Regions from separate parts of the Exiguobacterium sp. s189 genome, predicted to be linked through region 1. Evidence: riboswitches for the same ligand, from Rfam matches in the RefSeq annotation. Region 1 holds a riboswitch; each other region holds the start of a gene.
What was found. A riboswitch is a leader RNA that binds a small molecule or an ion and turns the genes downstream of it on or off. The one in region 1 is predicted to bind S-adenosylmethionine.
Positions count from the first base shown of each region.

Region 2: another riboswitch for S-adenosylmethionine. It lies ahead of mtnK (S-methyl-5-thioribose kinase); the one in region 1 lies ahead of KNO99_RS07490 (Na+/H+ antiporter NhaC family protein).
Region 3: another riboswitch for S-adenosylmethionine. It lies ahead of msrA (peptide-methionine (S)-S-oxide reductase MsrA); the one in region 1 lies ahead of KNO99_RS07490 (Na+/H+ antiporter NhaC family protein).

Region 1 is NZ_JACSKM010000004.1:205,593-208,854, reverse strand. Features, by position in the region: gene KNO99_RS07495 (GGDEF domain-containing protein) at 1-1,637, shown strand, start outside; SAM riboswitch class I at 1,736-1,830, shown strand; gene KNO99_RS07490 (Na+/H+ antiporter NhaC family protein) at 1,900-3,183, shown strand; gene KNO99_RS07485 (TVP38/TMEM64 family protein) at 3,202-3,262, opposite strand, start outside.
Region 2 is NZ_JACSKM010000001.1:366,578-369,839, reverse strand. Features, by position in the region: gene KNO99_RS01860 (2-hydroxy-3-keto-5-methylthiopentenyl-1-phosphate phosphatase) at 1-89, opposite strand, end outside; gene KNO99_RS01855 (2,3-diketo-5-methylthiopentyl-1-phosphate enolase) at 86-1,240, opposite strand; SAM riboswitch class I at 1,311-1,412, opposite strand; SAM riboswitch class I at 1,618-1,720, shown strand; gene mtnK (S-methyl-5-thioribose kinase) at 1,803-2,954, shown strand; gene mtnA (S-methyl-5-thioribose-1-phosphate isomerase) at 2,951-3,262, shown strand, end outside.
Region 3 is NZ_JACSKM010000010.1:291-3,552, reverse strand. Features, by position in the region: gene KNO99_RS12010 (amidase family protein) at 1-1,363, opposite strand, end outside; gene KNO99_RS12005 (hypothetical protein) at 1,477-1,638, shown strand; SAM riboswitch class I at 1,683-1,782, shown strand; gene msrA (peptide-methionine (S)-S-oxide reductase MsrA) at 1,850-2,374, shown strand; gene KNO99_RS11995 (DM13 domain-containing protein) at 2,476-2,988, shown strand; gene KNO99_RS11990 (hypothetical protein) at 3,132-3,262, shown strand, end outside.

The DNA of each region.
Region 1 (3,262 bases):
GGAGTGCCCTGTTCATCTTCACCATCGCACTATTTGCATTGGATATCCTACACGCCCCAACAATCGATTCGTTGTCATTTATTTTAATTTCGTTGCTTGTCATCATTTTTCAACTCGACTCGATCGAAGTCAAAGGTGTGTACTTCACATTTTCTGAAAGTATCGTTTTAATCTTATTTTTATTCTTTGGATTTGAAACAGCACTCATCGTCAACCAAATCGGGGTGTTCGTCTTTCAATTCGCCAACTTGAGACCGAAAGTCGCCATCCGTCGCTTCCGGTTCACATATCCGTGGAATGCCATTACGGCGTACTTAGAGATCGTCATACCAGCAGCTGTCTATCTCGCCCTAGGTGGGGAGACCAGTCTCAACTTTTATTCGCAAGATTCGTTCGTGCCGCTCGCTGGATTGTTCCTTGCCATCTTCTTAAACACGGTGTTTCAAAAGTATCAGGTGAAATGGTGGTTCCGCGTCGACATCGCATTGAGCGACTTTATGAAGATTGCGTTCTATACGTACGTCGTCAGTTTGATTTTCATCTTAGCGGCAGCGTTTTTCCGAGAGACCAACTTACTCGTCGTCAGTAGCATCGCCGCTGCGTTGACGTTCTTCATCAAGCGGCTTCTCATTCAAAAAGAGCGACAAGATGCATTTAAATCCTTGATTGAGCAATACGATGAAGCGAAAGAGGCCGTTTCCTTGTCACAGAGCGAGGCACAAGCCATCGAAGTGTTTTTAAGTCAATGCGAACAGCTGAATCATTATGATGAAGGGTATGTCGAGTTTAAATTGTTTGAACGCACCCTGTACTTTGATTTAAAGACGCGACAGCCCATCGATCGACCCATCGTCTTTACGTTGCTTGAAATGAGTCAGCCAATCGAGCAAGTCCTCGATTATGAGATGCGCTTTGAATGGGATACTTCCCTTTCTGACGCCTTCCATGACGATTACCACAGCTTTGTTTCTGTCCGCTCGGAGGAAATTGAAGAGATTCGTACATGGATTGTCATGACGGGAGAACCTGTATACGGTTATCCGAAGATTATTCAGCATGAAATCATCAAATTGTTAAAATCGTTCAACCGGACCATTAGCCGTTGTCACGAACGGGACCGCCTCTATACCGAGAGTCGGACGGACAGTTTAACGCTTCTCGCCAATGCGCGTGCGTTTTATGAATATGGCATTCAACAAATATCCGATATGTCGGTATATCCGATATCGGTCGCCATGCTCGATATTGATTTTTTCAAAAAGATCAACGATACGTACGGTCATCAGGTCGGAGACCATGTGTTACAAGAGTTCGGACGACGAATTCGTCAGGTACTTCGTCCCGATGACTTTGCGGCACGTTATGGCGGCGAAGAATTTATTTTGTTGCTCAATCATTGTGACATGAACCAAGCGATCGAAATCACGGAGCGGATTCGCCATCAAATCGAAGCGAAACCGTTTCATGTCGACCACCATGAAATTTCTGTCACCGCGTCCATCGGGGTCGACACAATCGAAGCGTTCGGGAAGAAGCGTCTCGATGATACGATTCGAAATGCGGACCGTGCCCTGTATGTTGGTGGAAAATATGCAGGACGTAACCGCGTGGCGCACTTCAACAATTTAACGACGTAAACTCCCCTTTCTCACATCGAATTGGGGAGTTTTTAGGTTGACAACTAGATTTGAAACAGGTACGTTAGGGAACGTGTTTGATAATAGGATAACTTAACTTTTTATCGAGAGAGACGGAGGGACTGGCCCTATGAAGTCTCGGCAGCGGGGAACCTGTGCCAAATCCAGCGGACATACGTCCGAAAGATGAAAAGGGTATTTCACACGAAGGACCTTTTTCTCAAGAAAAAGGTCCTTTTTATTTTTTAGTGAGGTGATTATTTTGGAACAACCAACAGCAAACAAGTGGGCACTTCTGCCGTTACTCGTCTTCTTGCTCTTTTTCATCGGGGCGGGTGTCTACTATGGGGACTTCTATAAGTTTCCTGTACTCGTTGCGGCCATCATCGCCTTGATGGTTGCAGCATTCATGACAAAAGGAAGTGCCACTCAAACCGTCGAGCGCATCGCGCAAGGTGCCGGAAATCCGGGAATCATCATTATGATTTTTATCTTCTTACTGGCCGGTGCCTTTTCAACGGTAGCCGAATCAATCGGTGCCATCGACGCGACGGTCAACGCGGCGTTGACGCTTTTACCCCCATCGCTTCTCTTAAGTGGACTATTCGTCATTGCTGCTTTCATTTCAATGGCAATGGGTACATCGACCGGAACGATTGCGGCACTTGCGCCGATTGCCCTCGGTATTCATGAGGAAAGTGGTGTGAACGTCGCCATCGCAGCCGCGGCAGTGGTCGGCGGAGCCATGTTCGGAGACAACCTTTCATTCATTTCGGATACGACCATTGCTGCCGTAAGGACACAACGGACGAACATGCGCGATAAGTTCCGAACGAACTTCTGGATCGTGCTACCAGCTGCCATCATCACGACGATTTTACTCGCCGTCTTGTCGAACGGTGAATCGACGGTCGATGTCGCCGTATTCGAATGGTATAAACTCATTCCGTATCTCGCGGTCATCGGACTGGCGTTAACGGGACTGAACGTCATTCTCGTCCTGTTAGGAGGGATCACGCTAACAGGAATCATCGGTCTTCTCGACGGAAGCTTATCCGTCACAGCATTTGTGACCGCTATCGCCGATGGCATGGTCGGTATGGCTGAAATCTCGTTCTTGACGTTACTCATGGGCGGACTCGTCGGTCTTATTTCGCACAACGGAGGACTCACGTATTTACGTGATGCGCTGACGTCACGGATTCAAAAACGTGCTGGTGCCGAGTGGAGTATCGCGGGTCTCGTCAGTGCGACGAACGTAGCGACCGCGAACAATACGATTTCTATTCTTGTAGCCGGACCACTTGCCGCGAACATTGCGGACGAATATGATATCGAACGGAAGAAATCAGCAAGCGTACTCGATATCTTCTCATGTGGTGTACAAGGGATTCTTCCATATGGAGCGCAACTCCTCATCGCCGCAGAGTTGACGAAGACCGCATCGCCGGACCTCGTCCCGTTCATGTTTTATCCGTTCCTCCTCTTTATCTGCGGAGGAATTGCCATCGCATTCAATTTCCCGCGTTTTAAAAAGCAGTCTTAAACGACAAACACCCCTTGTTCAAAGGGGTGTTTGTCGTTTAGTGATCATCTCTTGTTTCAACTGCTCGTTGCGTTTTTTG
Region 2 (3,262 bases), on a different contig from region 1:
TCAGGTGGGGCGAAGCGTCGCATCAACGCGATGATGTTATCTTCTTCCGTGATGGTCCCGTCGAAGTCACAGATGATGTGCGTACTCATCGCGCACCCCACGCATTTAGCGCAGTCGATAACGCATCGGTCTCGCTCGTTTTACCGATTGCCTGATCGATTGCTTGGCGGAATGCCCTCGCACCGGCAACCGCACCGTCGGGATGCCCATGAATCCCACCGCCTGCATTGATGACGACATCCGTTCCGAAGTCACGAATCAAATCCGGAACGAGTCCTGGGTGAATCCCGGCAGACGGGACCGTCAGAATCGGTTTCGTCCAATGGGATTCCGTCGCATACGTTTGAATCTGTTGTGTTTCGTCTTTCGGTGTCGAGAGTGAACCATATGGCGACGGGAAGAGCGTCAAGTCCGCCCCGGCGAGTCGAATCAGTTTCCCGAAAAGGAGGGAATGACGAATCGATCCGGTCAACGCTCCCGCGAAAGCGGGATGTGCCAAAATCGGGACGTGAATCTCAGGATCTTTGGCGAGCTCTCGTAATGCGTCGAGCCCGTACGTATACACATTGAACAACAGTGCGGTCGCGCCCGCTTCGATCAAACGTTTTGCCTGATCGCGTAAGGTGAAAACGGGTCCGCTCAACGTGACGGCGTATAGAACGGAACGACCCGTCAGTTCTTGATGTTCTTGAATGATTGATGCTCCGATTCGAGCCCGTTCGATCGATGGGGTGAGCGGGTTGTCATATAAAATCTCATCGTCTTTCACGAGATCGATGCCACCTGTAAACTGGTCACGAAGTTGTGTCGCCAAAAAATTAAGGTCACGCCCGATGACGCCTTTGAAGATGCTCATGGCGAGCGGTCGGTCGTGTACGCGAAGGATGTCGCGGACACCTTCGACTCCGAATGCGGCACCCGGAAAGTCCGATTCGAGCTCGTCTGGGAGCGTTAGGTCGACAAGTTGGACGCTTGGGTCGAGCGACAGCTTTCCGAATGTCGTCGTCAGAATGGACGAAAAGTCCGGCGTCACATTATGTAGCGGGTAACGAATCGAGAAACGACTCGTCGTTTCCTGTTGGAAGGTATCGATGACCTCACCGCGGAACGCCTGTAGTTGATGCTGCTCGAGATGGTTCAATTCGGTCCATGTCCCGACAGTCAGCTCATGTGCGATTTTTTCAGCCACGCGTTCGACGTGATCGGTATGTTTGATTTCATAAGTAGCGATGATTCCCATAAGTTCCTCCTTTCAGGTCAAACAAAAAATGACCTCTTGGCTTGGCAAGAGGTCATTCGAAAACAATGAACTCTTATCTCTCAGCGATAGCTGCAAGAATTAGCACCGTGCCATCTCTGGTCGGTTGCTGCGACATCATCGGGCTTGTCCCTCCGTCTGCTCTTGATAAGAATAGTTGTGAAGTTGTGAAATTTAATTGAATTTTTACATAGAATCGCTCACTCGTCAATTCCTTTTTTTGAGAAAAAAAGTTTGAAAATAATGTTTCTATATATGCGTGTCAAAAATAGGGAGTCGACCGAAAATAGAGGATTGACAACTAGCGTGCCTAGTCCGTAATATTCGTCTCAACACGTCAAACACAATTACATCATTTACTCTTATCGCGAGTTGGCAGAGGGAATTGGCCCTACGACGCCGCAGCAACCGACCATTTGGCACGGTGCTACATCCACCAGACATATGTCTGAAAGATGAGAGGAACAACCAATTTGGGTGTGCCTCTTTCTCGCGGAGAAAGGGGCTTTTTTCATGCATAGATTCAAGAAAGGGGAAAATCATCATGGCTTATGAGGCGTTTACAGAACAAAGTGTCGTCGAACACGTTCGACAGTTGGGGTTACTAGAAGAGGGGATTGCAGAATGTGAGGAAATCGGAGATGGAAATTTAAATCTCGTCTTTCGCATTCGTCAAGGAGAAACGTCATTAATCGTGAAACAGGCGTTGCCGTACGCAAAAGTCGTTGGAGAGAGCTGGCCGCTCACGCTTGACCGTTCGTGGATCGAACAACTGGCACTCCGTGAGTTTTCAAAAGTCGTACCACAATTCGTACCAGATGTACTCGGTAGCGACCGTGAACTCGCCTATACGATTTTAGAAGATTTGTCAGCGTTTGAAATCGTCCGGACGGGTTTCCTAAAAGGAGAGAGCTATCCGAATTTGGCGCGTCACGTCGGTACATTCCTCGGGGAAACGTTGTTTGCGACATCTGACTATGCGAAAGGACCGCTCGCCAAGAAACAAATCGAAAAAGAGTATTACAATCCAGAGCTATGCGATATCACAGAAAAACTGATCTTCACTGATCCGTATCGTGATGCAGAATCGAATCAAATCGAAACGGCTCTTCGTTTAGACGTGGAGCAGCTTTGGTCAGACCTCGCCTTGAAAATTGAAGTGACGAAATTGAAGGTCGGGTTCGTGACTAAACACGAAGCGTTGCTACATGGGGATTTACATACAGGAAGCATTTTTGCGACGCGTCAAGAAACGAAAATCATCGATCCTGAGTTTGCGTTTTACGGCCCATTCGGTTTTGACATCGGTCAAATCATCGCTCACTTGGTGTTCTCGACATATGCGCATCCGTTGAAGCGGTTCGAACGCTTCACAGAAGTGCTCACTGTTTGGGAGACGTTCGAGAAAACGTTCCGTACACGCTTCACACAGGCAGTCGAGCCGTTCAACACGGTAGGTTTCGTGGATGAACTGTTGCCATCGATTTTAAGTGATGCCATCGGCTACGCAGGCTGCGAATTGATTCGGCGGACGGCCGGTCTAGCGGGCGTCGCCGACTTAGAGACATTGCCGGATGACCTGCGCATCGAACGGAAACGTCATGCCCTAGAACTTGGCACGCGTCTCATCAAACAGCGTCATCAGATTCAATCCATCGATCAGCTGATTCCAGTCCTATCGGAGGTGCGGGTATGAGTGTGCAAAGCATACATTTCGATGCCGACACGGAAGTGTTGACGATTTTAGATCAGACACAGTTGCCGCAAGAAGAGCGCTATGTCGAAGTGATAACGCTCGAACAGGCCGAACAGGCGATCAAATCGCTTCAAGTTCGGGGAGCACCGGCCATCGCTTACTTTGGGGCGTTCGTCCTCGCGAAAGAGGCATCACGTCTCCAGGACAATTTATATTTTCACCGCCAATTGGACCAGGTCGGCCAACGGTTGATTGCGACAAGACCAACAGCGGTCAACTTACAACATGTCATCGAATCACTCCTTCGA
Region 3 (3,262 bases), on a different contig from region 1:
ACGCATAAGCGACACGAATCAAATCTCGTTCCGCAAAGCTCGTTCCCGTGAACGATAGACCGAACGGGGCCCCACTCTCTTTTCGTTTATAAGGGATCGTGATTGTCGGGTGTCCTGCTTTCGCAGCCATGTCATAGTTCATGTCATGTGGCAGGACGATTGCGTCCAGTTTTTGCCCTTTTAATAGCTCATCCATTCCGTCCACTTTTGCGAAATGAACATCATCAATCCGACGGTCGAGATAACTAGCTTCGATGAGACGCCCTGAACGTGCATCTGACTGTTCAAAGATGGTCTGCCCGTGCGGAATCGATTCGGGGTGGTCCGCGTTCCATTCGATCAAGTCGGAAAGCGTCTTAAATGGCACAGTTGTGTTCGCAAGGTACGCCTCAATCCCAAGCTTGAATTCATCAAACAAAATATCTGCCTGTTCTAATGCATCGTGTTTCGGTAACGTGATCTCGACGAGTTCAACCTCGGCTTGACGCAACAATCGAAGTGCCTGTTCATACAAACCGACTTCTTCGTCTGAAATAGTTGGCTTGATAAATCCGACACGCATCCCGACCGCTTGACGGACATCGAGACATGTCACATAAGGCGGTCCGACTGGAGTTTCCCATGTCGCAGGATCAGCCGAATCTTCACCACACATGGTCTGCAAGGCAACGACCGCATCACGAAGGGTACGCGCCATCGGTCCAGCCGTATCCTGAGAACGTGAGATTGGAATGATTCCTGAACGACTGATCAAGCCGACGGTCGGCTTGATTCCGACGATACTATTATGCACACTCGGGTGTACAATCGAGCCGCTCGTCTCAGATCCAACGGCAAGTAGTGTCAAGTTCGCCGCAACCGCCGAAGCCGATCCAGAACTCGATCCCCCGACATCTAATTGGTTGCCATAAGGGTTCTTCGTTTGTCCGCCAACAGCACTCCAACCATTCGGCATATCTTCCGTTAAAAAGTTCGCCCACTCGGACAGGTTCGCTTTTCCGAGAATGATTGCCCCGTCAGCTCGCAATCGTTTCACGAGCTCGGCATCTCGACCTGCAAAATGATGTCGCATGGCGGCGGCACCTGCTGTCGTACGCATCAGACCGGCTGTCTCGATATTGTCCTTAATTAAGACGGGGATGCCGAGGAGTGGTTTGCGTACTCCTTTTTTATAGGCCCGGTCTGCCGCCTCTGCCTCGAACAGGGCGTCCGGATTCACCTGGATGACGGCATGAAGTCGCTCATTATATGCAGCAATCCTTCTAAGATAATACGCTGTTATGTCTCGTACCGTGAATTGTCCTTCTTTATATCCACGATGTGCACGTTCAATCGTCAGTTCATGTAATTGGATTTGTTCCATCCTACATTCCTCCTTTATCTCTCCCACTTTATTCGTGCTCTATGCCTGATTTCCTTTTCGTATCGCCAAGTCGATGTGTTCTTGTTACACTTAAGAAAAAACAGGAGGTTCCTATGACACGCTCCTACATATTCGTGCTACTCGCTGTCTTCGGTCTATTTTTCTTGCAGTTATACGGAGAAAATGTGCCCTATGGTCCGTTCATTTCAATCGGGTTGATTGGATTCATCATCGTCTTGACGATTTTTCAGCTGAAGCGAAAACCGAATCATTGACGAAAGTATTTTGAGGGTGGTATGATGCTCTCACCAACTACATATCGATATCAAGAGTGAACGAGAGATCTGGCTCCATGACTTCACAGCAACCTGCCACAGGCAAGGTGCTACGACCAGCAAGGGAAACCTTGGACGATATGACGAGAGCGCTCATGTCATCCGACGTGAGCGCTTTTTTGTTGAAATACGATTTGGAGGGAACGACAAGATGGAAAAAGCAACATTTGCAGGTGGCTGTTTTTGGTGCATGGTAACACCTTTTGAAGAACTACCAGGGATTGAAGGAATCGTATCCGGCTATATGGGCGGAGAGGTCGACAATCCGACGTATGAAGAAGTCAAAACGGGAACGACTGGTCATTTAGAAGTCGTTCAAATCACATATGACCCATCTCTGTTCTCATATGAGCGTCTCCTCGAGCTATATTGGATTCAGACCGACCCGACCGATGACGGTGGTCAATTTCAAGACCGTGGGCCTCAGTATGCCCCAGCCATCTTCTATCACACGGAGGAACAACGAATCGCGGCTGAGGCGAGTCGCGATGTGTTAGCTGCAAGTGGTCGTTTCACCGCACCGATTGTCACAAAAATCACTCCGGCGACGACATTCTTCGAAGCGGAAGAGTATCACCAGGATTACCACAAAAAGAATCCAAAACACTATAAAGAAGACCGGGCCATCTCGGGACGTGACGAGTTCATTGAGGAGAACTGGACCGAAACCGTATAACGGTCATCAGGCGCGAATGTTAGCATTCGCGTCTTTTTATAAGCCCAATAATCGGGAAAAGGCTAATAATGGTTCATACATCCGAAAAGGAGGACTCATACATGAATACAAGTACGAAACTCATCATCGGTGTGATCGGCATAGCCGTGATCGCCGTCGCCTGGTGGCTCATCTCACCGCTTTTCTTGACAGAGACAGTCGATGAAGGATTACCACCGACAGCTGTTGAGACGCCTGCTCCAGAAGAAGAGACAGAGGAAAAGACACCGGAAGCACAACCGAGTCAAACCGAAGTAGCGGGTGTGTTCATGGACGGGGAGAAAAATTATGAGACAACCGGCACGATTCGCTCCGTCGAGGCAGAAGACGGGACGTATCTTCGATTTGAAGAGTTCGAGACGACAAACGGACCTGATTTATTCGTCTATTTGATGAAACCCGGACAAGAGACGACCGAAGGGATTCGACTTGGAGCACTTAAAGGGAATACAGGAAACCAAAACTATTTAGTTCCGGCAGATATCGATCTGTCAGAATATAGCACCGTAGTGATTTGGTGCCGTGCTTTTAGTGCGACGTTCGGGACTGGAGAACTGGCTGTAACGAGTGAATGAATTGACTGAAGGGTGGCTGAACAAATTGGCCACCCTCTTTTCAATTGAAATTGCCTAAAAAATAAAGACCAATCATCCAACATTAATTGAGAACATGCTATCATATATGTAAATAAGTGTAATTCAATTGAGGAGGTACGATTATGGAGCAGACATTCTCACAACCATACAAACACTACTTTTGGAAACGTTTCTTACTTTTCTTCATTCCATTGATGATGGTCGGTATATTATCCGAACCGATGATTATTCAAAATCCATTTGAAAAGCTCGA